Regions from separate parts of the Mycobacterium sp. NGS17 genome, predicted to be linked through region 2. Evidence: riboswitches for the same ligand, from Rfam matches in the RefSeq annotation. Region 2 holds a riboswitch; the other holds the start of a gene.
What was found. A riboswitch is a leader RNA that binds a small molecule or an ion and turns the genes downstream of it on or off. The one in region 2 is predicted to bind magnesium.
Positions count from the first base shown of each region.

Region 1: linked by a shared signal. The riboswitch ahead of AC5Y7E_RS21945 (Rv1535 family protein) and the one ahead of AC5Y7E_RS00470 (hypothetical protein) in region 2 are both predicted to bind magnesium.

Region 1 covers NZ_JCALED010000012.1:16,166-27,624, forward strand. Annotated here, with positions in the region: gene AC5Y7E_RS21930 (AMP-binding protein) at 1-64, shown strand, start outside; gene AC5Y7E_RS21935 (carboxymuconolactone decarboxylase family protein) at 115-696, shown strand; gene AC5Y7E_RS21940 (NAD(P)H-dependent flavin oxidoreductase) at 729-1,853, shown strand; M-box (ykoK) riboswitch at 1,990-2,174, shown strand; gene AC5Y7E_RS21945 (Rv1535 family protein) at 2,461-2,706, shown strand; gene ileS (isoleucine--tRNA ligase) at 2,989-6,120, shown strand; gene AC5Y7E_RS21955 (PDDEXK-like endonuclease domain-containing protein) at 6,214-7,074, shown strand; gene AC5Y7E_RS21960 (hypothetical protein) at 7,144-7,659, opposite strand; gene AC5Y7E_RS21965 (class I SAM-dependent methyltransferase) at 7,659-8,222, opposite strand; gene AC5Y7E_RS21970 (DNA polymerase IV) at 8,275-9,678, shown strand; gene AC5Y7E_RS21975 (asparaginase) at 9,643-10,599, opposite strand; gene lspA (signal peptidase II) at 10,654-11,280, shown strand; gene AC5Y7E_RS21985 (RluA family pseudouridine synthase) at 11,273-11,459, shown strand, end outside.
Region 2 covers NZ_JCALED010000001.1:80,708-92,166, forward strand. Annotated here, with positions in the region: gene AC5Y7E_RS00440 (LysR family transcriptional regulator) at 1-24, opposite strand, end outside; gene AC5Y7E_RS00445 (L,D-transpeptidase) at 409-1,164, shown strand; gene AC5Y7E_RS00450 (hypothetical protein) at 1,257-1,403, shown strand; gene AC5Y7E_RS00455 (hypothetical protein) at 1,415-2,026, opposite strand; gene AC5Y7E_RS00460 (NADP-dependent oxidoreductase) at 2,209-3,153, shown strand; gene AC5Y7E_RS00465 (NRAMP family divalent metal transporter) at 3,145-4,932, opposite strand; gene AC5Y7E_RS00470 (hypothetical protein) at 5,042-5,257, opposite strand; M-box (ykoK) riboswitch at 5,489-5,668, opposite strand; gene AC5Y7E_RS00475 (O-methyltransferase) at 5,777-6,436, shown strand; gene AC5Y7E_RS00480 (acyltransferase family protein) at 6,439-8,433, opposite strand; gene AC5Y7E_RS00485 (aldehyde dehydrogenase family protein) at 8,672-10,099, opposite strand; gene AC5Y7E_RS00490 (thiamine pyrophosphate-binding protein) at 10,127-11,459, opposite strand, start outside.

The DNA of each region.
Region 1 (11,459 bases), on a different contig from region 2:
GGTCAGGCGAGCGGCCTGTGTCGAGCAGTACCGGCAGAATCAGTTCGCCCGCTTGGACGCCTAGGCTCTGGGGCGTCGGCGGAATTTGCGCCGGGCGCGTGGGATGCTCAGAGAATGACAACAGCCCGTGTACCGGGACTGCCGCCCGGTGAGGCCCAAGCCGCCGCCGACGAAGCCGCAGTGCCCAACTACATGGCCGAACTCAGCATCTTTCAGGTGCTTCTCAACCATCCGCCGCTGGCGCGCGCCATCAACGATCTGCTCGCGACGATGCTGTGGCACGGCGCGCTCGACCCCCGGTTGCGCGAGTTGGTCATCATGCGAATCGGCTGGCTCACCGCGTGCGACTACGAATGGACGCAGCACTGGCGGGTTGCGTCGAGGCTGGGCGTGGCCGCCGACGATCTGCTCGGCGTGCGCGACTGGCAAGGTCACGCCGGCTTCGGTCCCACCGAGCGCGCTGTGCTGGCCGCGACCGACGACGTGGTGCTCCACGGTGCGGTGAGCGCCGACAGCTGGGCGGCCTGCGAACGTGAATTGAACGGCGACACAACGGTTCTCATCGAGCTCGTCACCGCCATCGGCGCGTGGCGGATGGTCTCGTCGATCCTGCACAGTCTGCAGGTCCCGCTTGAAGAGGGCGTGTCCAGCTGGCCCCCGGACGGCCGAGGGCCAACGCAGGCCGTAATCGATTGACATATCAATTCGTATCTCCTTAGCGTCGGGCAATGAGAACCAGAGTCGCCGAGTTGCTCGGAGTCGAATTCCCGATCTGCGCCTTCAGCCACTGCCGTGACGTGGTGGCGGCGGTAACCAATGCCGGCGGCTTCGGGGTCCTCGGCGCCACCGCGCACAGTCCCCGGCGCCTGGAGAGCGAGCTGGCCTGGATCGAGGAGCAGACCGGGGGCAAGCCCTACGGAGTCGACCTGCTGCTTCCGCCCAAATACGTTGGCGCCGAGCAAGGCGGCATCGACACCTCACAGGCCCGCACTCTGCTGCCCGACGAGCATCGCGCCTTCGTCGAGGACCTCCTGGCCCGCTACGGCGTCACGGCGACCGCCGAGGAATCGCCCGGCTCAAGGGGCGGCCTGAGCATCTCGCCCAAGATGTACGAGCCGCTGCTCGACGTGGCGTTCTCCAGCAACATCCGGCTGATCGCCAGCGCACTCGGGCCGCCCCCGGCGGACGTCGTCCGCCGGGCACATGACCACGACGTGCTGGTGGCCGCGCTGGCCGGCACCACCCGGCACGCGCAACGGCACGCCGCGGCGGGTGTCGACCTGATCGTCGCCCAAGGCACCGAGGCGGGCGGTCATACCGGCGAGGTGGCGACGATGGTCCTGGTGCCCGAGGTCGTCGATGCCGTGGCGCCGGTGCCCGTCCTCGCCGCCGGTGGAATCGCCCGCGGTCGCCAGATCGCGGCGGCGCTCGCCCTGGGCGCCGAGGGCGTGTGGTGCGGCTCGGTGTGGCTGACCACCGAAGAAGCCGAGACGGTGCCCGTGGTCAAGGAGAAATTCCTGGCCGCCAGTTCTTCGGACACGGTGCGATCGCGCTCGATGACGGGCAAGCCGGCACGGATGCTGCGCACGGCCTGGACCGACGAGTGGGAGCGGCCGGAAAACCCGGATCCGCTGGGCATGCCCCTGCAGACCGCGCTGATCACCGAGCCCCAGATGCGCATCAACCAGGCCGCCGCGCACCAGGGTGCCAAGGCGCGTGAGCTGGCCACCTACTTCGTCGGCCAGGTCGTGGGGTCGCTCGACCGGATCCGCCCGACGCGCTCTGTGGTGCTCGACATGGTCGACGAGTTCATCGACACCATCGGCCGGCTCGACGGCCTGGTCGAGAAGTGATCCCGGGTCGTTTGTCCAGGTCAGGGTCGCAAACCTGACCGGATGCTGTGCGCTCGCCGCAGGAATCCGTACAGAATCCCCGACACGCCATCCAGGGATTTGACCGCGACATACCCGTCGTGCATGATCGGTCCGGTAAGCACCTCGTTAGGTGAGGCGTCTACACGAATACAGGCCACTGACCCCGAACGTCGAAAGACGCCCCGGGTCAGGACAGCTCCTCCCGGCTTAAGGGTTGAGCCCAGGTGGCTTCCGGCTCGGATTGTTTTCCAGGCCAGGACACGTCGTGTGGTGCCGAAGCTCTGACGAGAGGGGTGCGGTTCTCCGACGGTCGTCGGGTTCTGCTCCTTTGCTGCGCATAGATTGCATGCGAACCGCGTGTGCGTCGTGACCGCGAGGAGGTGAGGGACAGATGCGTTCTAGCGACAGTCCGGATCGAAGTCCGAACTGTGTTTCGTCCCCATCCGGTCTCCGGCGCGACCTTCTCGGCTGAGTCGTCGCAACGCTAAGTGGTTATCGGCCAAGCGTTCTCGAGATCGGAACCGACACGGGGCGGGACACGTCAGTCCAAACAGTCCGCGTTGGATCTCCCCTCTAGGAGGCGAAAATGACCGCAGCTTTCTACGACGAAGTAACGACCGTAGCGCCCGTCCGCACGCTGACCGTGGTGCGCGACACCGACACCTTCCCGGCGGCCGCTCCGGCTCCCGAGGTGCGCCGCCGGGCGGACAACCCGCAGTTTGCCGCTAGTGGCGACCTGCTGGTGGACGGCGCCGCTCGGCTGCTGAGCGTGCCGCTGCGTCACGTGTATGCCGCGCTGTGGCGGGTTGGCGTCCTCGAGGTCCGGGCCTGACTTTCCTTGCCGCGAGCCTGCAACTGCCGACGACCTCACTCGGCGTTCGCGTGGGCAGTTGCAGTCTCGCGGTAAAATCAACTGGCGTCGATCCGGCCATCACCGGGGAGCCTTCGGAAGAACAGCCGTCGGCGGCTCAGTAGAACCGAACGGGTAGGCCCGTCACAGCCGTCATCGAGTGGCCACGCGAAAGCGCGGCAAGCGGGGTGGTACCGCGGCGCTCGCGCAGCCAGCGCGTCGTCGTCCCCGGTTTGCACCGTGGCACAGGAGACAACGCGCATCGTGACCGACAAGGCCGACGTCAACACCTACCCGAAGCCAGGAGCGCCCGACTTTCCCGCGCTTGAGCTCGAGGTGCTGGACTACTGGGCCCGCGACGACACCTTCCGGGCCAGCATCGCGCGGCGCGATGGCGCACCGGAATACGTGTTCTACGACGGGCCGCCGTTCGCGAACGGCCTGCCGCATTACGGGCACCTGCTCACCGGCTACGTCAAGGACATCGTCCCGCGCTACCGCACGATGCGCGGGTACAAGGTGGAGCGCCGCTTCGGCTGGGACACCCACGGCCTGCCGGCCGAACTCGAAGTCGAGCGCCAACTGGGCATCACCGACAAATCGCAGATCGACGACATGGGCATCGCCGCGTTCAACGACGCCTGCCGCGCCTCGGTGCTGCGCTACACCGACGAGTGGCAGGCCTACGTCACCCGCCAGGCGCGCTGGGTCGACTTCGACAACGACTACAAGACGCTCGATCTGCCCTACATGGAGTCGGTGATCTGGGCGTTCAAACAGCTGTGGGACAAGGGGCTGGCCTACGAGGGCTACCGGGTGTTGCCGTACTGCTGGCGCGACGAAACCCCGCTGTCAAACCACGAATTGCGGATGGACGACGACGTCTACCAGAGCCGCCAGGACCCGGCCCTCACGGTCGGATTCAAGGTGGTCGGCGGACCGCTGAACGGGGCCCACCTGCTGGTGTGGACGACGACGCCGTGGACCCTGCCCTCCAACCTCGCGGTCGCCGTCAACCCCGACGTGACCTATGTCGAGGTGCGCTCTGGGGAGCGGCGTTTCATGCTGGCCGAAGCGCGGCTGGCCGCCTACGCGAAGGAGCTGGGCTTCGAAAAAGGAGATGCACCCGAGATCCTGGCCACTTATCTCGGCGCCGACCTGCTCGGCACCCGCTACCTGCCGCCCTTCCCGTATTTCATGGACGCGGCCAACGCATTTCAGGTGCTGGCCGGCGACTTCGTGACGACCGAGGACGGCACCGGCATCGTGCACATGGCGCCCGCCTACGGCGAGGACGACATGGCGACCACCGACAAGGTCGGCATCACCCCGGTCACGCCGGTCGACTCCAAGGGGCGATTCGACGGCACCGTCCCGGATTACCAGGGACAGCACGTGTTTGACGCCAACCCGCACATCATCCGCGACCTGAAGAACGGCAGCGGTCCGGCCGCGGCCAACGGCGCGGTGCTGCTACGCCACGAAACCTACGAGCACCCCTACCCGCACTGCTGGCGCTGCCGCAACCCGCTGATCTATCGGGCGGTGTCGTCCTGGTTCGTCGCGGTCACCCAATTCCGGGACCGGATGGTCGAACTCAACCAACAGATCACGTGGTACCCCGAACACGTCAAGGACGGCCAGTTCGGCAAGTGGCTGCAGGGCGCCCGCGACTGGTCGATCTCGCGAAACCGCTACTGGGGCACCCCGATTCCGGTGTGGAAGTCCGACGACCCGGCCTATCCGCGCATCGACGTGTACGGCGGCCTCGACGAACTCGAACGCGACTTCGGGGTGCGGCCCACCAACCTGCACCGGCCCTTCATCGACGAGCTGACCCGGCCCAACCCCGACGACCCGACCGGGGCAAGCACCATGCGCCGCATCCCCGACGTGCTCGACGTGTGGTTCGACTCGGGATCGATGCCGTATGCGCAGGTGCACTACCCGTTCGAGAACGACGAGTGGTTCGACGGTCATTACCCGGGTGACTTCATCGTCGAGTACATCGGCCAGACCCGGGGCTGGTTCTACACGCTGCACGTCCTGGCGACCGCGCTGTTCGACCGCCCCGCCTTCAAAACCTGTGTGGCACATGGCATCGTGCTGGGCTCCGACGGCCAGAAGATGAGCAAGTCGCTGCGGAACTATCCCGATGTCAGCGAGGTATTCGACCGCGACGGCTCCGACGCCATGCGCTGGTTCCTGATGGCCTCGCCGATTCTGCGCGGCGGCAACCTCATCGTCACCGAGCAGGGCATCCGCGACGGCGTGCGCCAGGTGTTGTTGCCGTTCTGGAACGCCTACAGCTTCCTGGCCCTATACGCGCCCAAAGTCGGTACCTGGCGGACGAATTCAACGCAGGTGCTCGACCGCTACATCCTGGCCAAGCTCGCCGAGCTGCGCGACGACCTGACCCACGAGATGGACACCTGCGATATCTCGCGGGCCTGCGAGCAACTGCGTCAGTTCACCGAGGCGTTGACGAACTGGTATGTGCGACGGTCGCGTTCGCGGTTCTGGGCGGAGGATGTCGATGCCATCGACACTTTGCACACCGTGCTGGAGGTGACCGCGCGGCTGGCCGCGCCGTTGCTTCCCTCGGTGACCGAGATCGTCTGGCGCGGCCTCACCGGCGAGCGGTCGGTGCACCTGACCGATTGGCCGCAAGCCGGTGACGTGCCCGCCGACCCAGACCTGGTCTCCGCGATGGATCAGGTCCGCGAGGTCTGCTCGGCCGCGTCCTCGTTGCGCAAGGCCAAGAAGCTGCGGGTGCGGCTACCACTGCCGAAACTGACCGTGGCGGTGGACAATCCGCAGCGACTGGAGCCGTTCGTGGACCTCATCGCCGACGAACTCAACGTCAAGAGCGTGGAGCTGACCGATGCGATCGACACCTACGGCCGCTTCGAACTCACCGTGAACGCGCGGGTAGCCGGGCCGCGGCTGGGCAAGGACGTGCAGGCGGCCATCAAGGCGGTCAAGGCGGGGGAGGGCGTCGTCAATGCGGACGGCACCCTGACCGCCGGACCCGCGGTGCTGCAACCCGAGGAATACAGCTCCCGACTGGTCGCCGCGGACCCGGAATTCACCGCGGCCCTGCCCGACGGGGCGGGCCTGGTGGTGCTGGACGGTACGGTAACCCCCGAACTCGAGGCCGAGGGCTGGGCCAAGGACCGGATCCGCGAGCTGCAGGAGCTGCGCAAGTCGTCGGGTTTGGATGTCTCCGACCGGATTTCGGTGGTGATGGCGGTGCCGGACGAGCGCGCCGACTGGGCGCGCGCCCACCGCGACCTCATCGCGGGTGAAATCCTGGCCACCAGTTTCGAATTCGGCGATCCGGCCGACGGTGCCGAGATCGGCGACGGCGTGCGGGTGAGCATTTCGAAATCCTGACCGCGAAACTGTATTCCACGACGCATTTCCCAAGTGGAGCTGTCGGCAGTTGCAGTTTCGTGAGATGTCAGGGGCGTCTGGCACCCTGCTGTCGTGAGCGCAGAACTTTTCGTCGGTACTGAAGCCGTTCGCGCGGGAGCGTACACGGAACGTGAGCTTCGGCGCTCCTGCACCCGCATCTACCGGAACGTGTATCAGCGGCCGGGCAGGGAGCTGACTGCCCGGGATCGCGCGATCGCCGCGTGGCTATGGTCGGGAAAGGAAGCCGTGGTGGCAGGCTGCTCTGCAGCAGCGCTGCTCGGCACTGAGTGGATCGACCCCCACACGCCTGCTGAATTGGTATGTGATCGCACCCGTCCGCCGTCGTTGATCATCACCCGCAACGAAACCTTGAGCGACGGGGAGATTACAGCGGTCAACGGCGTGCCGGTCACCTCGCCAGCCCGTACGGCGTTTGACCTTGGGCGGCGGCCAGGATTGACGGTCGCGGTGATCCGGATCGATGCTCTTGCACGGGCCACCGGACTTACCGCCAAAGACGTGTATCCGCTGGTGCACTCCCGCCGTGGCGCCCGCGGCATGAAGCAGTTGCGGCGCGTGCTGCCCTTGATCGACGCGGGTGCCGAATCGCCGCAGGAGACGCGGACAAGGCTCGTCCTGATGCGCGGCGGTCTGCCCAGGCCGCAGACCCAAATCGAGGTGCGCAACGTCTGGGGCGCGGTGTTGGCCAGGATCGACATGGGTTGGGAGGAGTGGCTTGTCGGGGTGGAATACGACGGCGCGCAGCATTGGCTGGATCCGCGCATTCGCGCCGACGATATCGATCGCACCGCCGAACTGGAGCGACGGGGATGGCGCTTGGTCCGGGTCAGCGCCGACCTACTGCGACATCGGCCGGAGGTCGTCGTGGACCGAGTTCGACGTGCTTTGGCGGCCGCCGGCTGTCCAGTGTGACAGCGAGATTGCAACTGGCAACACGTTTTCCGAGATGACCGGCCGCCACTTACAGTTTCGCGGAAAATTCTAGGGCCGCAGCGCCCGCTGGGCATGCGGCCAGAACGGCATGCCGGCTACCACGGTCGCGCCGGTGGCGATGACGCCGACCGCGACGTCCACGCTCTTGCGGCCATCCGATGCCCAGTAGACGTCCTTGAGGTCTAACAGCAGGGCCAGCTCGTCGACGATCATGGCGTTCGCGGCGCCGTACGCCACCGCGGCCGCGGGATGTCGCCGTTGCGCTTCCGTGCCGCGCAGGCCGATGCCGGCCACCGTCGCCAGCATGCCGATGCCGATGTTGTAGTGGTGGAAGTGGTTGCCGCCGAAGGACATGCCGCCACCCGAGGGGCCATGGCCGGCGCGAATCCAGTGGGTGAGGCCGCGCAGGCCGGCGAACGTGAGGGTGAACGACGCCCAGGCCAGCACCGTCGTTTGCTCCCCGGGTTGCAGCCGCTGATCCCACTGATGACGCAGCCGCGCCCACCGCGTCGAGGGCGGCGAACCATTGGACGGAACGGCCGTGTCGCCGGGCCCGGTGTCCATTATTTGACTGCGCGCCAGCGCAGCCGGCCGCCGCGAACTCCGACCTCGACGCGACCAAACCCCGCCGCGCGCAACCGATCCGGCAGGGTATCCGGTGACACGGTGTTGCAGGTGTCACGAAAATGCAGGATCCGGAACCACAGCGAGGTCACGCTGTCGCTGCCGGCGAACACGCCGCCGGGCCGCAGAACCCGGAACGCCTCGGCGAACAACCGGTCCTGCAGCTCGGGCGTCGGGACGTGATGCAGCATGGTGAACGACACCACCGAGCTGAACTCGTCGGACGGCAATCCCGTCGCGGTGGCATCGCCGTTGATGATGCGCGCCCGGTCGCCGTAGAGCCGTTGCAGGCGCTCGGCCATCGGCGGGTCGATCTCCACCGCGGTGAGCCGCGGCGTCTTGTCGAGCAGCACCCGCAGGATCGCGCCGTAACCCGGCCCGATCTCGAGGGTGTTGTCGCCCAAATCCACATCGGCGAGCGCCCACGGCAGCAGATCCTCCTCGACCGCCTTGGCCCAGCGGTTCGAGCTGCAGATCCGGCGGTGCGCGAGGTTCATGGCCATGGCGAAAACGTTAGTCGAACTGGCCCGGCGGGTGGGCCCTAGCATCGAGGGAGTGGAGTCGCGGTGGGTGCTGCACCTGGACATGGATGCGTTTTTCGCCTCCGTCGAGCAGCTCACCCGCCCGACGCTGCGCGGCCGCCCGGTGCTCGTCGGCGGGGTGGGCGGGCGCGGCGTAGTGGCCGGCGCCAGCTACGAGGCCCGAGTGTTCGGGGCGCGTTCTGCGATGCCCATGCATCAGGCCCGCCGGCTGGTCGGTGTGAATGCAGTGGTGCTGCCGCCGCGCGGCGTGGTGTACGGACTGGCCAGCCGGCGCGTCTTCGACACCATTCGCGCGGTGGTGCCCGTCGTCGAGCAGCTGTCCTTCGACGAGGGTTTCGGCGAACCCGCCCAACTCGCGGGCGCGTCCGCCGAGGACGTGGAGGCGTTCTGCGAGGACCTGCGGCGGGTGGTCCGCGATCACACCGGCCTGATCGCCTCCGTGGGCGCCGGCTCGGGCAAGCAGATCGCCAAGATCGCGTCCGGACTGGCCAAGCCCGATGGGGTCCGGGTGGTGAGCCGCGAGGAGGAACGGCTGCTGCTCGGCGGGCTGCCGGTGCGCCGGCTGTGGGGTATCGGGCCGGTCGCCGAGGAGAGGCTGCATCGTCTCGGGATCGAGACCATCGGCGAGCTGGCCGCGCTGACCGAGGCCGAGGCGGCCAACATCCTGGGCGCCACGATCGGGCCCGCGCTGCACCGGCTGGCGCGCGGCGTCGACGACCGCCCGGTCGCCGAGCGCGCCGAGGCCAAGCAGATCAGCTCGGAATCGACCTTTGCCGTCGACCTGACCAGCCTGGAGCAGTTGCGAGAGGCCATCGAGCCGATCGCCGAGCACGCCCATCACCGCCTGCTGCGCGATGGCCGCGGCGCGCGCACCGTGACCGTTAAGCTGAAGAAATCCGACATGAGTACGCTGACCCGGTCCGCGACGCTGCCCTACGCCACCACCGAGGTTGCCGCGCTGGTCGGCATGGCGCGCCGGCTGCTGCTCGATCCGCGCGAGATCGGCCCCATTCGCCTTCTCGGCGTGGGCTTTTCGGGGCTGAGCGACGTGCGCCAGGAGTCGCTGTTTCCGGACCTGGAACTGCCGGAGCCGCAAGCGGATTCACCGTCGGCCGAGACCGCGACGGAGGCGATGTTCGCCCCGGGCCCAGCGGAGGCCGCGGGGTGGCGGATCGGCGACGACGTGGCCCACCGGGAGCTCGGGCACGGCTGGGTACAGGGGGCGGGCCACGGCGTCGTCACCGCGCGATTCGAAACCCGCAGCTCCGGTCCCGGTCCGGCCCGGACGTTCCCCGCCGACGGCGGCGACCTGGTGCGCGCCAACCCGGTGGACTCACTGGATTGGCCCGATTACACCGGCGGGCTGCAGGCCGAGGCGCTGTCAGCCCCACCGCGCGACGACGTCGGCGACCGGTAGCTCCGCGGCCAGCGCGGCGATCAGCAGGACGCGCGCCTGAGGCGGTCGCAGCCGCGGCACCAGCACGGCCCCGGCGGCCGCCATCTCGTGCCCGGGGCCATAGCTGGCGCCGACCCGCCCCCCCGGGACGCGGGTGGACACCGCGACGATGACCCCGTCGCCGCAGTGCCGGCGCACCGCCTCGACCACCGCCGGCCCGGCGTTTCCCGAACCCAGCGCCTCGAGCACCACGCCCCGCGCCCCGGCGGCCACGCACGCGTCGAGGGCCACCCCGTCGCTGCCCAGGTATGCCGCAACGATGTCGACGCGCGGCGCGGCGGCCGCCCGCAGATCGCCGACGTACGGACGGGTCTTCGGGCCGGTGAGTGTCACCTGGCCGGTCACGGCGCCGACCGGCTGACCGATGAACCCGCTCAGGTCCTCGGTGGCCACCTTGCTCATGCCCAGCGGCTGCAGCACCCGGCCGGCGAAACACAGCACCACGCCTAAGCCGCGGGCGGCCGGGCTGGCCGCCACCGCCAGCGCGTCGCGCACGTTTCGGGGGCCGTCCGCATCGGCGGCGTCGGCGCTGCGCATCGCCCCGGTCAGCACGACCGGCGCCTGGCCCGCATAGGTGAGATCGAGCCAGAGCGCGCTTTCCTCCATGGTGTCGGTGCCATGGAGCACCACCACACCGTCGGCGCCGCCGTCGACCGCGGCCGTCACCGCGTCACGGATCCGGTCCCAATCGGCCAGCGTCAGCTCCGAGCTGTCGACCGCCAGCAGGTCCACGACGTCCACGTCGTGTTGTTCGCGGAAGGGCGCCGTCAGATCCGCCCCGCTGTACGAGGGTCGGTGCACCCCGTCGGCGCCGGTGCCGGTCGATATCGTGCCTCCGGTGGCGATCACGGTGAGCCGGGCCATGCTGGCATCATTGCGCATCGCCGCTGCGCGAACATGGCTAGCCTGCGTGGGACAGTAGGGGATGATGGGGAAGTGCCTGAAGAACCAACGAAGTCGACCGAGCCGGTGACCTCGGCCGAAGAGGCCGGTGCGGCCGCCCCGGTCGAGCGGGACGCGCTGCCGGGGACCGACGCGGCACCCGAACCTGCGCCACGGCGGCTGCGGCTGCTGCTGTCGATCGCGGCGATAGTCCTGATCCTCGACGTCGTCACCAAGGTCCTCGCCGTCAAACTGCTGCCGCCCGGCCAGCCGGTGCCGATCATCGGCGACACGGTGACCTGGACCCTGGTGCGCAATTCGGGCGCGGCCTTCTCGATGGCGACCGGCTACACCTGGGTGCTGACCCTGATCGCGACCGGTGTGGTTGTCGGCATCTTCTGGATGGGGCGGCGGTTGGTGTCGCCCTGGTGGGCGGTGGGCCTGGGCATGATCCTCGGCGGCGCGATGGGCAACTTGGTCGATCGCTTCTTTCGCGCCCCGGGACCGCTTCGCGGGCATGTCGTGGATTTCCTGTCGGTCGGCTGGTGGCCGGTGTTCAACGTCGCCGATCCGTCGGTGGTCGGCGGCGCCATCCTGCTGGTGGTGCTGTCGATCTTCGGGTTCGACTTCGACTCCGTCGGTCGGCGCAAAGGCGACGGCGGAGACCGCACGGGTGAGTGACCGCTCCATGCCTGTCCCCGAGGGACTGGCGGGTATGCGCGTGGATGCCGGGCTGGCACGGCTGCTGGGATTGTCGCGCAGCGCGGCGGCCGCTCTTGCCGAAGACGGCGGTGTCGAACTCGATGGCGTGCAGGCCGGCAAGTCGGACCGGTTGACCGGCGGCGCATGGCTACAGGTGC
Region 2 (11,459 bases):
GTACTCCAGTTGACGGAACAGCACCCGCACTCCTCGGGTTCGGGCTGGGCCTCTCGGGCACCGATCCGCTGAGGCTAGCGCGTTGCCGACTGGCGGGCCAAGCCGAAGTTTGCGCCACCGCCATCGCGGCTATCCACATGAATTCGGCCTTTCGGGCTGCTCGTAACACCGCGACCGCGAAAACCGAAGCGCTGGTACCGGTTTCACGCAACTGCGGCTCAGGCTTGCGCAACTTCCGCGGCACGCGGGACCCACCCGGATGCGCTCCGACGCGCGTGAACTCAATCGGTGATCAAATCGTTACCGTGACGACCGCGCCAAGCTGTCATTGTTTGCTGAAAACGGTGATCAGCGGGTAACCAGTAGAATATCGGTGTGCTAATCACGCCATCTCGAAGGGTGGACGCTATGCGTCGGGGTGTTCGTTATCTATTTGTTATGGTCGCGATCACAGCTGTGGGCCTGGTGGCACCGGTCGGTCGCAGCACCGCGGCCGTGCCACAACCACAGCCCGCCCCCGAGGTCGCCTCGATTTTGCCCGCTAATGGCGCCTCGGTGGGCGTCGCCCATCCGGTCGTGGTGACCTTCGCCGCTCCGGTGGCCGATCGGGCCGCCGTCGAACGGTCGATCCACGTCACGTCGCCCAGCGGCACCCCCGGACACTTCGAATGGATCCACAGCACTGTCGTTCAGTGGGTGCCCGACCAGTATTGGCCGGCCCACACCCACGTGCAGGTCGGCGTGCAGGCCCTGTCGACGGGCTTCGACACCGGCGATTCGCTACTCGGTGTCGCCAGCATCTCCAAGCACACCTTCACCGTGAGCAGGAACGGGGAGGTGCTGCGCACCATGCCGGCGTCGATGGGCAAGCCCAGCCGGCCCACCCCGATCGGCAGCTTCACGGCACTGGAAAAGCAGCGCACCGTGGTGATGGACTCGCGGACCATCGGTATCCCGCTCAGCTCGCCCGAGGGCTACAAGATCACCGCCTCCTACGCGGTGCGAGTCACCTGGAGCGGCGTCTACGTGCACTCGGCACCGTGGTCGGTCGATTCCCAGGGCTACGCCAACGTCAGCCATGGCTGCATCAACCTCAGTCCCGACAACGCCGCCTGGTACTTCAACGAGGTGAACGTCGGCGACCCTATCCAGGTCGTGGCCTGAGCGCGACCGCCTCGTCGGCGGCGCGACCCGGGCTCCCCTACCGCCGGCACGGGCGCTGAAAGAAAGCGCGGGCTTTGCTGGGCGCCTACCCAATGCCGCAGCCGCGCCGTAGGTGCGCCGGCCCGATCGACGTGTTCCGTACCGTCGTGCCGGAGGCGAAAATCGTTGTGGACGACGGCATTCCGCGTCTGTCGGCGGCGTGGACAGACAAGAACGTCGCGGATCTGGGCTTGGTGTAGTCGCTGCCAAGCTAGCCGGGTAGCCCTTTCTTCACCGCGGCATCCTGCTTGCGACCGATGTCGAGAGCGACGGCCGGATCGACCGGCTCGTTGGGCGGGCTGTCGAATTCCAGGGTGACCAGTGCCTTGCCTTCGGTGAAGACCAAAACGGTCATCGCTTGGGAGTTGTCCGGTGAGGTCCCCGAGATCATCACCCCGTTCGCGCCGACAGCAAGCGGTTGCCAACTACCGCTCACCTTGCCGTTGTAACTGCTTTGGGTGGAGGCTAATTCGGCGACCGCCGCGGGCGGATCGGCGGCAATGACGATGGTGTCCCACAGCCGCCGGCTGCTGTCCGCGTTGGCGAACAGCTGGGCGACGCCGGGCGCATTGTTGGGGTTGAGCAGGGGAGACTGCGGTGCTGTGAGCCCGCCGCCGACGTCGTTCGGCTTGATCAGCAGGGAGCCGTAGTCCGACGGCTGGACCGACGGCGGGCCGGTGACCGAGCTCGAACCGGTCGAAGCGGGAGAACCCGGCGCCGGCGCCGATGAGGGTTTGCCGTCGCCGCCGCATCCGGTGCTCGCGGCGCCGACCACGGCGATGGCAGCGGCCCAGCCGGCGATGCCGATCCGATCAACTTGCACGCATGTCCTTCCACGTGTCATCGGTGTCCGGGCCTCCGCCGCGGCCCCCGACGCCGCCGGCGAAACACTGGTGTAAACCAGGGTCGCTACGAACATAGGCCCAGTCGACGCCCCCTGGGTAGCGGTTTGGCGCGCCTATGCTGGCGTGGACACGAGCATCCCCGCGCTGGAAGGAGATCGGTATGTCGGCTGCAGCGGCGCGCGCAGTGCGGTTCGACCATTACGGGGGGCGTGAGGTGTTGTACGTCGCGGACATCGAGGTGCCCTCCCCCGGGCCGGGCGAGGTCGTCGTCGAGGTGCGCGCCGCGGGGATAAATCCCGGCGAAGCCGGCATCCGGACCGGGGCGATGCACGAGATGTTCCCGGCGACCTTTCCCTCCGGCCAGGGCAGCGATCTGGCCGGCGTCGTCACCGCCGTGGCGCCCGGGGTCACCGAGTTTTCGGTCGACGACGAAGTCTTGGGCTTCAGCATGCGGCGGTCCAGCCACGCCACCCACACCGCGGTTCCCGTCGACCAGTTGATCCGCAAACCCGCCGAACTCAGTTGGGAGACGGCAGGTTCGCTGTACGTGGTCGGTGCGACCGCCTATGCTGCCGTGCGTGCCGTGGCGCCTCAAGCCGGTGAAACGATCGCCGTGTCGGCGGCCGCGGGCGGGGTGGGCAGCCTTGTCGTGCAGCTTCTGGCGTTGCGCGAGGCGCGAGTGCTCGGCATTGCGGGCCCGGGCAATGCCGGCTGGCTACGCGCGCATGGCGTCACCCCTATCGCCTACGGTGACGGGCTCGCCGAGCGGCTGCGTGACGCGGCACCGGACGGCATCGACGCATTCATCGACCTGTTCGGCCCTGACTACGTCCAGCTTGCCGTCGATCTCGGCGTGGCACCCGAGCGGATCGACACCATCATCTCGTTCCAGAAGGCGGGCGAGGTGGGCGCGAAGACCGAGGGCAGCATGGCAGCCTCGACACCCGAGGTGCTCGCCGAGATGGCCGACCTGATCGTTTCCGGCGCCATCGAATTCGACATCGCCGCGGCCTACCCGCTCGACCGGGTCGCCGACGCCTATGCCGAGCTCGAGCAGCGGCACACACACGGGAAAATCGTTCTGCTGCCGACCAACTCAGAATGAGGTGGCCGGCCCCACAACGCCGGCCTGCACGATCTTGATGATGACGAAAACGACGGCCACAACCAGGTAGCCCCGCAGGGTGAAGAGCCCCGCCCGGCGCATCGGTGACATCACTGGCCGATCGAGCAGCGCGAGGCTGGGGGTCTGCCAGCTCAACCGGTCCTGGCGCCGTACCGCCCGCCGCTCGGCACGCGTCAGCGACGAGGCGTCGTCGAGATCGTCGACCTCCCCCGGGTCGAGGCCGCCGCCGAGAGTGCGCACGATTGCTTCCGCCTCGGTCAGGTTCCGGTGTCGTCCGCCCATGATGATCATCACGGCACCGCCGACGACGCCGAGCACCGCACCGGTCGCGAGCCCGGCCTCGATGGTGGCGGTGGAGAGGCTGGGGAAGAAGGTGGCCGCCGTCAACGCCAGCGACAGCAGCACCAGGCACCACACGATGGTCCACGCAATGATGTTCTGCCGCACCGTATTCACCCACGGTCCCAGCACCGCCCGATCGTTGCACAGCAGCACCAAGAAGACGGTGGCCGAGGGCAGCAGCACACCGGCCAGTGCCTGGACTCCCTGGGTCACCAGGCCCAGGATGTGGTCGGGGCTGAAGGAGACCGCTGCCGACACCGCCAGCAGTATCGCGTAGCCGCCGTAGAACAGCGGGGCCTCGCGGATCTTCCAATGCAGCGAGTGGCGCTTACCCATGGCATCGCCCACCGCATAGGTGGTCGCCAGGCCGACGGCATTGGCGCCGATCAGCGATGCGTCCAGCAAGATGATCGCGAACAGCACGCCCACCGTGGGGCCAAGATGCGTCGACAACCCCGACGCGACCGCGCCCGCATCGGTGAAGTGGCTCGCATCGGCCGTGCCGGTCAACCCGAACGCCGCGACGGCCATCAGCGCCGTCGCGCCGACCATCACGACGACGATTCCAATGGCCAAATCCGCTCGGCCGTAGGGAATCCAGCGGGCCGTGATGCGCTTGTCCACCACATTGGACTGCTGAAAGAACAGCTGCCACGGCGCGACCGTAGTGCCCACGATCGCGACCACCAGCAGCAACACCGTCGAGTTGAGCCCACCGGGAAACTGCGGGATGAGCCCGGCCGCGGTGGCTTTCGGGGTCGGATGCACCAGCAAGACCATCGGGAAGATCAGCACATTCACCGCAATCAGGAGGAACATCAACCTCTCCCAACGGCGGAACGATCCGCCCGCCACCACGGCGAACAGCAGGACGGCCGCGGCGGGAACGGCGACGATCTTCGGGCAACCCAAAAACCCGAGAGCCAGTGAGACGCCGATGAATTCGGTGACGATGGTCAAGGCGTTCAGGATCAACAAGTCAGCGACGCTGAAGGCGCCCCAGAACTTGCCGAACCGCTCGAATATCAAGCGCGCGTGCCCAACCCGGGCCACTGCGCCTAGTCGCAGCACCATCTCCTGGTTCACGTACAGCACCGGAATCAGCAGTGCCAGCGTCCACAACAGGCCCATGCCGTAGTTCTGGCCGGCCTGCGCATAGGTCGCGACGCCACCGGCGTCGTTGTCGCCCACCATGACGATCAGTCCCGGTCCGGTGATGACCGCCAGTGTGCGCAGGCGCCGCCAACGCCCGCTGAAAGCCCCGTCCCCGTCGCGCCGGATGCGCCCGAACGCCCCGACGATGTCGCCGACGTGCGCGGAATCCAGCTCGGCCGCGCGTTGCTGCTCGGCCGCGCCTTCCGGCGCGGCAGCGGCCCGACCGGACACCGGGGTGCGGCGGTCGTAGATCGAAGTCATCGAATCCTCGCTATCTCGAGCGGTTTTCAGCCACTAGTGAGGCGGTTGCGGCGCTCAACGTGCCTGCGGCGGCGAGCGGAGCTGTGCCGCCCGCCGCCGAGGCAGCATTTCAACGGTGGCTGCCGTCGGGACCCGAAACGTGGCCGCCCAGCGACGCGGTGACCATCGCGACCGGCATCCTCGAGACGTACAGGTTGACGCGCTCCTGCGGGGTCAGGCTGGCGCGCAGGTGAAACCTGTTGGCCAGCAACCGGCCTGCACGCAGCATCGACCGGCCGCGCATCCCGGAGGCAGCGGAAAAACGGTGCATAACAACAAAAGCCATGATCTTCTCCTGACGGAGGTCCGGTCGGCGTCGGCAGGCGCGTCAGCCGCGAAACCAAGCGAGGTCAGGCGGTGCGAGAAATGCCGGAACCGGATCGGGACAAAACGGATTTCGGATAGGGACTATCGCCGGGACTCATCTCGCCCTCACCTCCTCACGGCCGGGACACACGCGGGTGTCACTACATTCACCTGAACGGGAGAGGCGGAAATGACCGACAATGCAGCGGCGGCCGCACCCCTCTCGTCGGAGCTTCGGCACTGCACGGCGTATCCAGACCCAGCCGATGGTCCGGAAGCCACTTGGGCTCAACCCTTAGTCCGGGAAGAGCTGTCCTGACCCGGGGCGTCTCTCGACGTTCGGGGTCAGTGGCCTGTATCCATGCAGACGCCTCACCTACCGAGGTGCTTGCGGGGTCCATAGTGGCACCGGGTCCGCAAGCTCGTCAAACCGCTTAACGGTTTCCTGACGGTTGCGCGCCCGGGCACCGCTCATGGGAGAAAGCCTAGGCTCAAACACATGACCACAACCTTGCAGGATTCCCGGGTCGCATCGACGCTCGACCGCATGTACGCCGAGTCGAAGAATCAGATGGCGCTGTTGCGTGAGCGGCGCGGCACCTTCGATCGGCCGATGACCACGCGGGAACGCACCGAGGCGATGAGCGAGTTCTACATTCCAGTGACACCGGAAGCCGGCCGGCTGCTGTATTCGCTGGTGCGAGCCACCCGCCCGGCCACCGTCGTGGAATTCGGGATGTCCTTCGGCATCTCCGCCCTGCATCTGGCCGCGGGGGTGCGCGACAACGGCGCCGGCCGGGTGGTGACCACCGAGCTCAGTGAGACCAAGATCGCGGCGGCGAAGAAGACATTCGCCGAGACGGGCCTGGACGATGTGATCACGATCCTGGAGGGCGACGCGCTGACCACGCTGGAAAGCCTGGACGGCGCAATCGATTTCCTGCTGCTCGACGGTTGGAAGGATCTGTATCTGCCCGTGATCGAGCTGCTGGAGCCTCGCCTGTCCACGGGTGCGCTGGTCATCGCCGACAACGCCAGCTCGGCCGACATGGCGCCCTATCTCGATCGCGTCCGCAACCAGGACAACGGCTACGTCAGCTTCAACTTCCAGGTCCGCGACAGCGACAGCATGGAGATCAGCTGCCGCGCAAGCGGTTAGGGCTACCTCAGCGATTCCTCGAGCCACGGCGTCAGCCACTTCACCCCTTCGGGGGTGAGGTGGACGCCGTCGCTGCGCACCTTGATGCCGTCGACCTTGGCGGTATAAACCCCGTCGGGGCACAGCTTCTTGTTCAGGTCGAGGATCGCGACGTTGGGATGATGGCTGACGGTCCTGCGCAGCATAGTGTTCCACAGGTTGACCCGGTCCGGCTGGTCCTCCGGATACAGCCGGCCGTCCGGCTTTTCGCCACCCCGGCTGTAGGGGACGGTCGCGACCACCACGTGCACACCGGTAGCGCCCACGATGGTCAGCGCCCGTTCGAGCTCGCCGTTGAGGTAGGCGTCGAAGGTCGGGTCGCCGATGTGAGTCCACTGGCCTTCGTTGACCCGGTCCACCGTCTCCCAGCGGCCGATGACCAGCAGCGCGACGTCCGGCTGATCCCGGCTGACCTGTGTCGACCAGCGAATCGGCCAGCCATCGCATTCGGACCGTTGCTCCAGGGTCTGGCCGATGTAGCGGTACGGCGTGCCACGCACCAGGCTGCATCCGATGACGGTGTGGTCGAGGAAGGCGAACCCGGGTGTCGGGGGCAGGTAGTGCATCCAAGTCCACCCGATCGAATCACCGAACACCGAGACGGTGAACGGCCGGTTGGCATCTCGGGGCCGGCTCGGGCCGGGCGGCGACGGCGAGACCGCCGCGACGGCCGAGACGCCGGGCGGCAGGCCGGCCTCACGCAGGCCGGGCCCGGTGCCCACCGGGATCACCAACAGCGTCACCGCGGCCGCGCTGGCCACGGTCGCGGCCGCCAGCGGCAGCAGCGGTACCCGCGCCGGTCGCCAGCGCCGAATGGGTTGTTCGAGCAGCCAATACGACGTTGCGGCCGCCAGTAGCGTGGCACCGCACCGCGCGGCGAACAAGGGCAGGCCGGACCATCCGGTGCGTTCGCCGTTGAGCGCCAAAAAGATTGGCCAATGCCACAAGTAGACGCCGTAGGAGATGGTTCCCAGCCACACCAGGGGTGGCAACGCAAGCGCGCGGGCGACGATTCCGCGCTGCTCCAGCGCGACGGGTGCGATCACGATCACCGCCGCGATCGCGACTCCGATCAGCAAGCCGTGGCGGAATTCGCCGCTGGCCCCGGTCGCGTAGTGGGTCGCCGCCGCCAGTCCCCCCATACCGAACAGCGGCAGGATCCGGGCGACCCGGCGGCCCCACCGGGTGCGGATCATGCACCAGCCGCGGTTCATCGACGGCCAGTCCCGCACCAGGAGCGCGGCCGACGCGGCGCCGACCAGCAACGCCTGCGCACGGGTGTCGGTGCCGAAGTAGATTCGGTCGCGAGTGCCATTGGACGCCAACGCGATGGCGAGCGCCGCCGAAGCCAGCGCGCCGAAGGTGGCTATCAGGAACGTCGCGAACCGCACACCGCCGACGGTGGCTCGGGACGAGCGGCGCCTCGCGCGCGCGGCGAGCAGCAGGGTCACGGCGATGAGCAGCACCGGCCAGACGAAGTAGTACTGCTCCTCCACCCCGAGTGACCAGGTGTGCTGCAGCGGCGAGGGCGGCGCGCCCTGGGTGAAGTAGTCGGTCTTCTGGGCGACGAACCGCCAGTTCGCCATCCACACGAAGGCCGCGATGGCGTCGTCGCGCAGGCCGGTCAGCGACCGGTCGGGCAAGAGCTGACGGGCGGCGGCCACGGTGAGCACCATGAGCACCAGTGCGGGCAAGAGCCGGCGCGCACGCCGGATCCAGAAGCCGGTCAACTCGATACGGCCGGTGCGCCCAAGCTCGTCCAGCAGCAGCGAGGTGATCAGGAACCCGCTGAGGACGAAAAACACGTCGACGCCGATGAAACCGCCACTGACGCCCGGGATCCCGCCGTGCCCGATGAGCACCAGCGCGACCGCGATCGCACGCAGCCCGTCGAGCGCCGGGATTCCGCTGGCCCGCTCGGGCCGATCCCAGATCGCCAGCCGGCCGACGCGACGCACGGGGGCCACCCACCGGGGGCGAGTGCGACGAGCCGGTGCGGGGTGAAACCCGCCCGGCTCTGTGCTTGCTGTCAGCGCGCCGTAACTACCATTTCGCCCGGCGCCATGGTTGATGCCGATACGTCGCTGCCCCTCCTGTTGATTTCAGCAAGCCAGCCTAGAGGCGGGCGCACGGGATCAGGTGGAGGACACGCGACGTGTTTTCCGCCGCGCTGCGTTCGGATTTCGGGTGGGCGCGTCAGCCCTTGCCGGGGGCGTAACCCAGGGTGCTCTTGACCTCCAGATACTCGTGGAAGCCGAACTCGCTCCATTCCCGACCGTTGCCGCTGTGCTTGTAGCCGCCGAACGGTGCGTTCATGTCGAATGCGTGATTGATGGTCACCCATCCCGCGCGGATCTTGCGGGCGATCTCGCGCGCCGTGTCGAGGTCGGCGCCCGAAACGTAGCCGGCGAGGCCGTATTGGGTGTCGTTGGCGATTTCGACGGCGTGGTCGAGGTCGTCGTAGCCGAGAATGCACAGCACCGGCCCGAAGATCTCCTCGCGCGCGATCGTCATGTCGTTGGTGACATGGGCGAAGACGGTGGGTTTGACGTAGTACCCCGTGTCGAGTCCCTCCGGCCGGCCCGGGCCCCCCGCGACCACGGTCGCGCCCTCGTCGATGCCCTGCTGAATAAGGCGCTGAACCTTCTCGAACTGTGCCCTCGACGCGACCGGACCGATGGCGGTCGCGTCGCCGCCGCCCACCTGGACTTGTTCGGCGACCTCACGCGCGATGTCAATGGCCTCGGCCATCCGGGAATTCGGGACCAGCATGCGCGAGGGGGCGTTACAGCTCTGTCCGGAATTGGGCATCATGTTGGCCACGCCGGCCTTGACGCCCTGGGCGAAGCCACTGTCGTCGAGGACGATGTTGGGGCTTTTGCCGCCGAGTTCCTGGGTCACTCGCTTCACGGTCGCGGCGGCATTCGTGGCCACATCGACACCGGCGCGGGTGGATCCGGTGAAGGACACCATGTCGATGTCGGGATGGCTCGCCAGGGCCACGCCGACCCCCGGGCCGTCGCCGTTGATCAGGTTGAACACCCCGGCCGGTACGCCGGCGGCATCCAGGATCTCGGCGAAGATGTACGGCGAATAGGGGGCCACCTCAGAGGGTTTCAGGATGACGGTGCAGCCGGTCGCCAGCGCCGGGTAGACCTTGACCGCGACCTGGTTGATCGGCCAGTTCCAGGGGGTGATCAACCCGCAGACACCGATCGGCTCCTTGGCGATCAGTGTCGCCCCTTTCTGTTCGGAGAATTCGAAGTTCTTCAGCGCGTCGATGGCCGTGGTCAGGTGACCGATCCCGAGGAAGACCTGCGGCCCGGCGGCCAGCGAGGGCGGCGCGCCGATTTCTTCGGTGACCGCCTCGGCGAGATCGTCGGCGCGCTTCTGGTATTCGGTGAGGATGGCCTGCAACAGGTCCAGGCGCTGTTCGCGGGTGCTCTGCGACCAGCTGGAGAAGGCCCGGCGGGCGGCATTGACCGCCACGTCGACGTCAGCCGCCGACCCCAGCGAGATTTTCCCGGAAACCTGCTCGGTTGCCGGGTTCTCCACGTCGAAAGCATTGGGCCGCAACGGGTCGACCCATTGTCCGTCGATGTAGAACTTCAGGTATTCGCGCATGACATCGGTCCTTTTCTTACTGTGGGCTTACTGAGTGCCTTCGGCGTACCAGGTGCGGAATCGGTCGTACTTCGGCATCTCTTCGGAATTGGCCTTCGGATCGATGCACACGTGCACTACACCGACTTTGCCACTGGCATAAGCGCGGGCGATCGCCGGGCCGATCTCGGATTCCTTCTCGACATACTCGCCGTGGCAACCGAAGCCCTCGGCAACCTTGTCCATCCGGACGTCCTTGCTCCAGTGCACACCGGGCTGCGGCGAGGGCTGGGAGAAGGTGCGCTTGTACACACCCACCTCCAAGCCCCATTGGTGGTCGACGCCCACCACGCACACCAGCGGAAGGTTCTGCCGCGCAGCGGTTTCCAATTCGGCGATGTGGAAGAGGAACGCCGAATCGCTGGTCAACAGCATCACCGGCCGCTTTCCACCCTCGGCGACAGAGGCTCCGACCGCATACGGCAGGCCGGTGCCGAGGTGGCCGAAGTTCTGGTTCCAGATCACGTCGCGCGGCTTGGACTGCGAGTAGGTCCATTGAAAGATCACGGTCGCACCGCCGTCGCGCACGAGGATGCCGTCGTCGAGTTCGTTGAACGCCTTGGTCGCCTCGACGACATAGCGCGCGGGATGAATCGGCGAACGCCCGGACGGTGCCGATTCAGCCATATCCGCAAGCTCTTTCGTGTCCTTGTCGATCAGGGCCTGCAGCGCGGGTGCGGGGTTGCGCGGGGAATCTTTGAGGGCGGAGACCAGTTGCGGCACGACACCGCGCAGATCGCCGACCAGCGCCACGTCGACCGGCCGGTTCACGCCGATGGCCGTCGGATCCTGCTCCACGAGCACCCATCTGCGGTTCGCGTCGTTGCCGGCCCAATGCTGCGTCCGGCCGTAGTGCATGGGCTCACCGAGTTCGGTACCCAGCGCGACGCACAGGTCGGATTCCTCGACCGCCTCGTTGGCGGCCGGCGAGAACAAGTATGGGAACGTCCGGTCCTGTAGTCCCGGGATGAACGAGGTGCCGCCGGAGGTCTGGATCACCGGGCAGGCCATCAACTGTGCCAGCTCCTTGACCTGCTGCTGGGTCCGGGAGGTGTGCACGCCGTGGCCGACCAGCAGCACCGGGCTTTTGGCCTGGCGGATCAGCTTCACGGCCTCGGCCAGCTCGCGGGTGCCGGCGCCCTGGTTGACCAGCCGGTAGGTCGACGGGCTCGGCGCGACGCCCACCTCGAGTTCCTCGAGGATGACGTGCGACGGGAACTCGACATAGGACGGTCCCGGGGTGCCGGACATCGACCTGCGGATGGCCTCGTGGATGATCTCGTCGGTCTGGTCGGCGTATTCGATCGAGCTGCTGTACTTG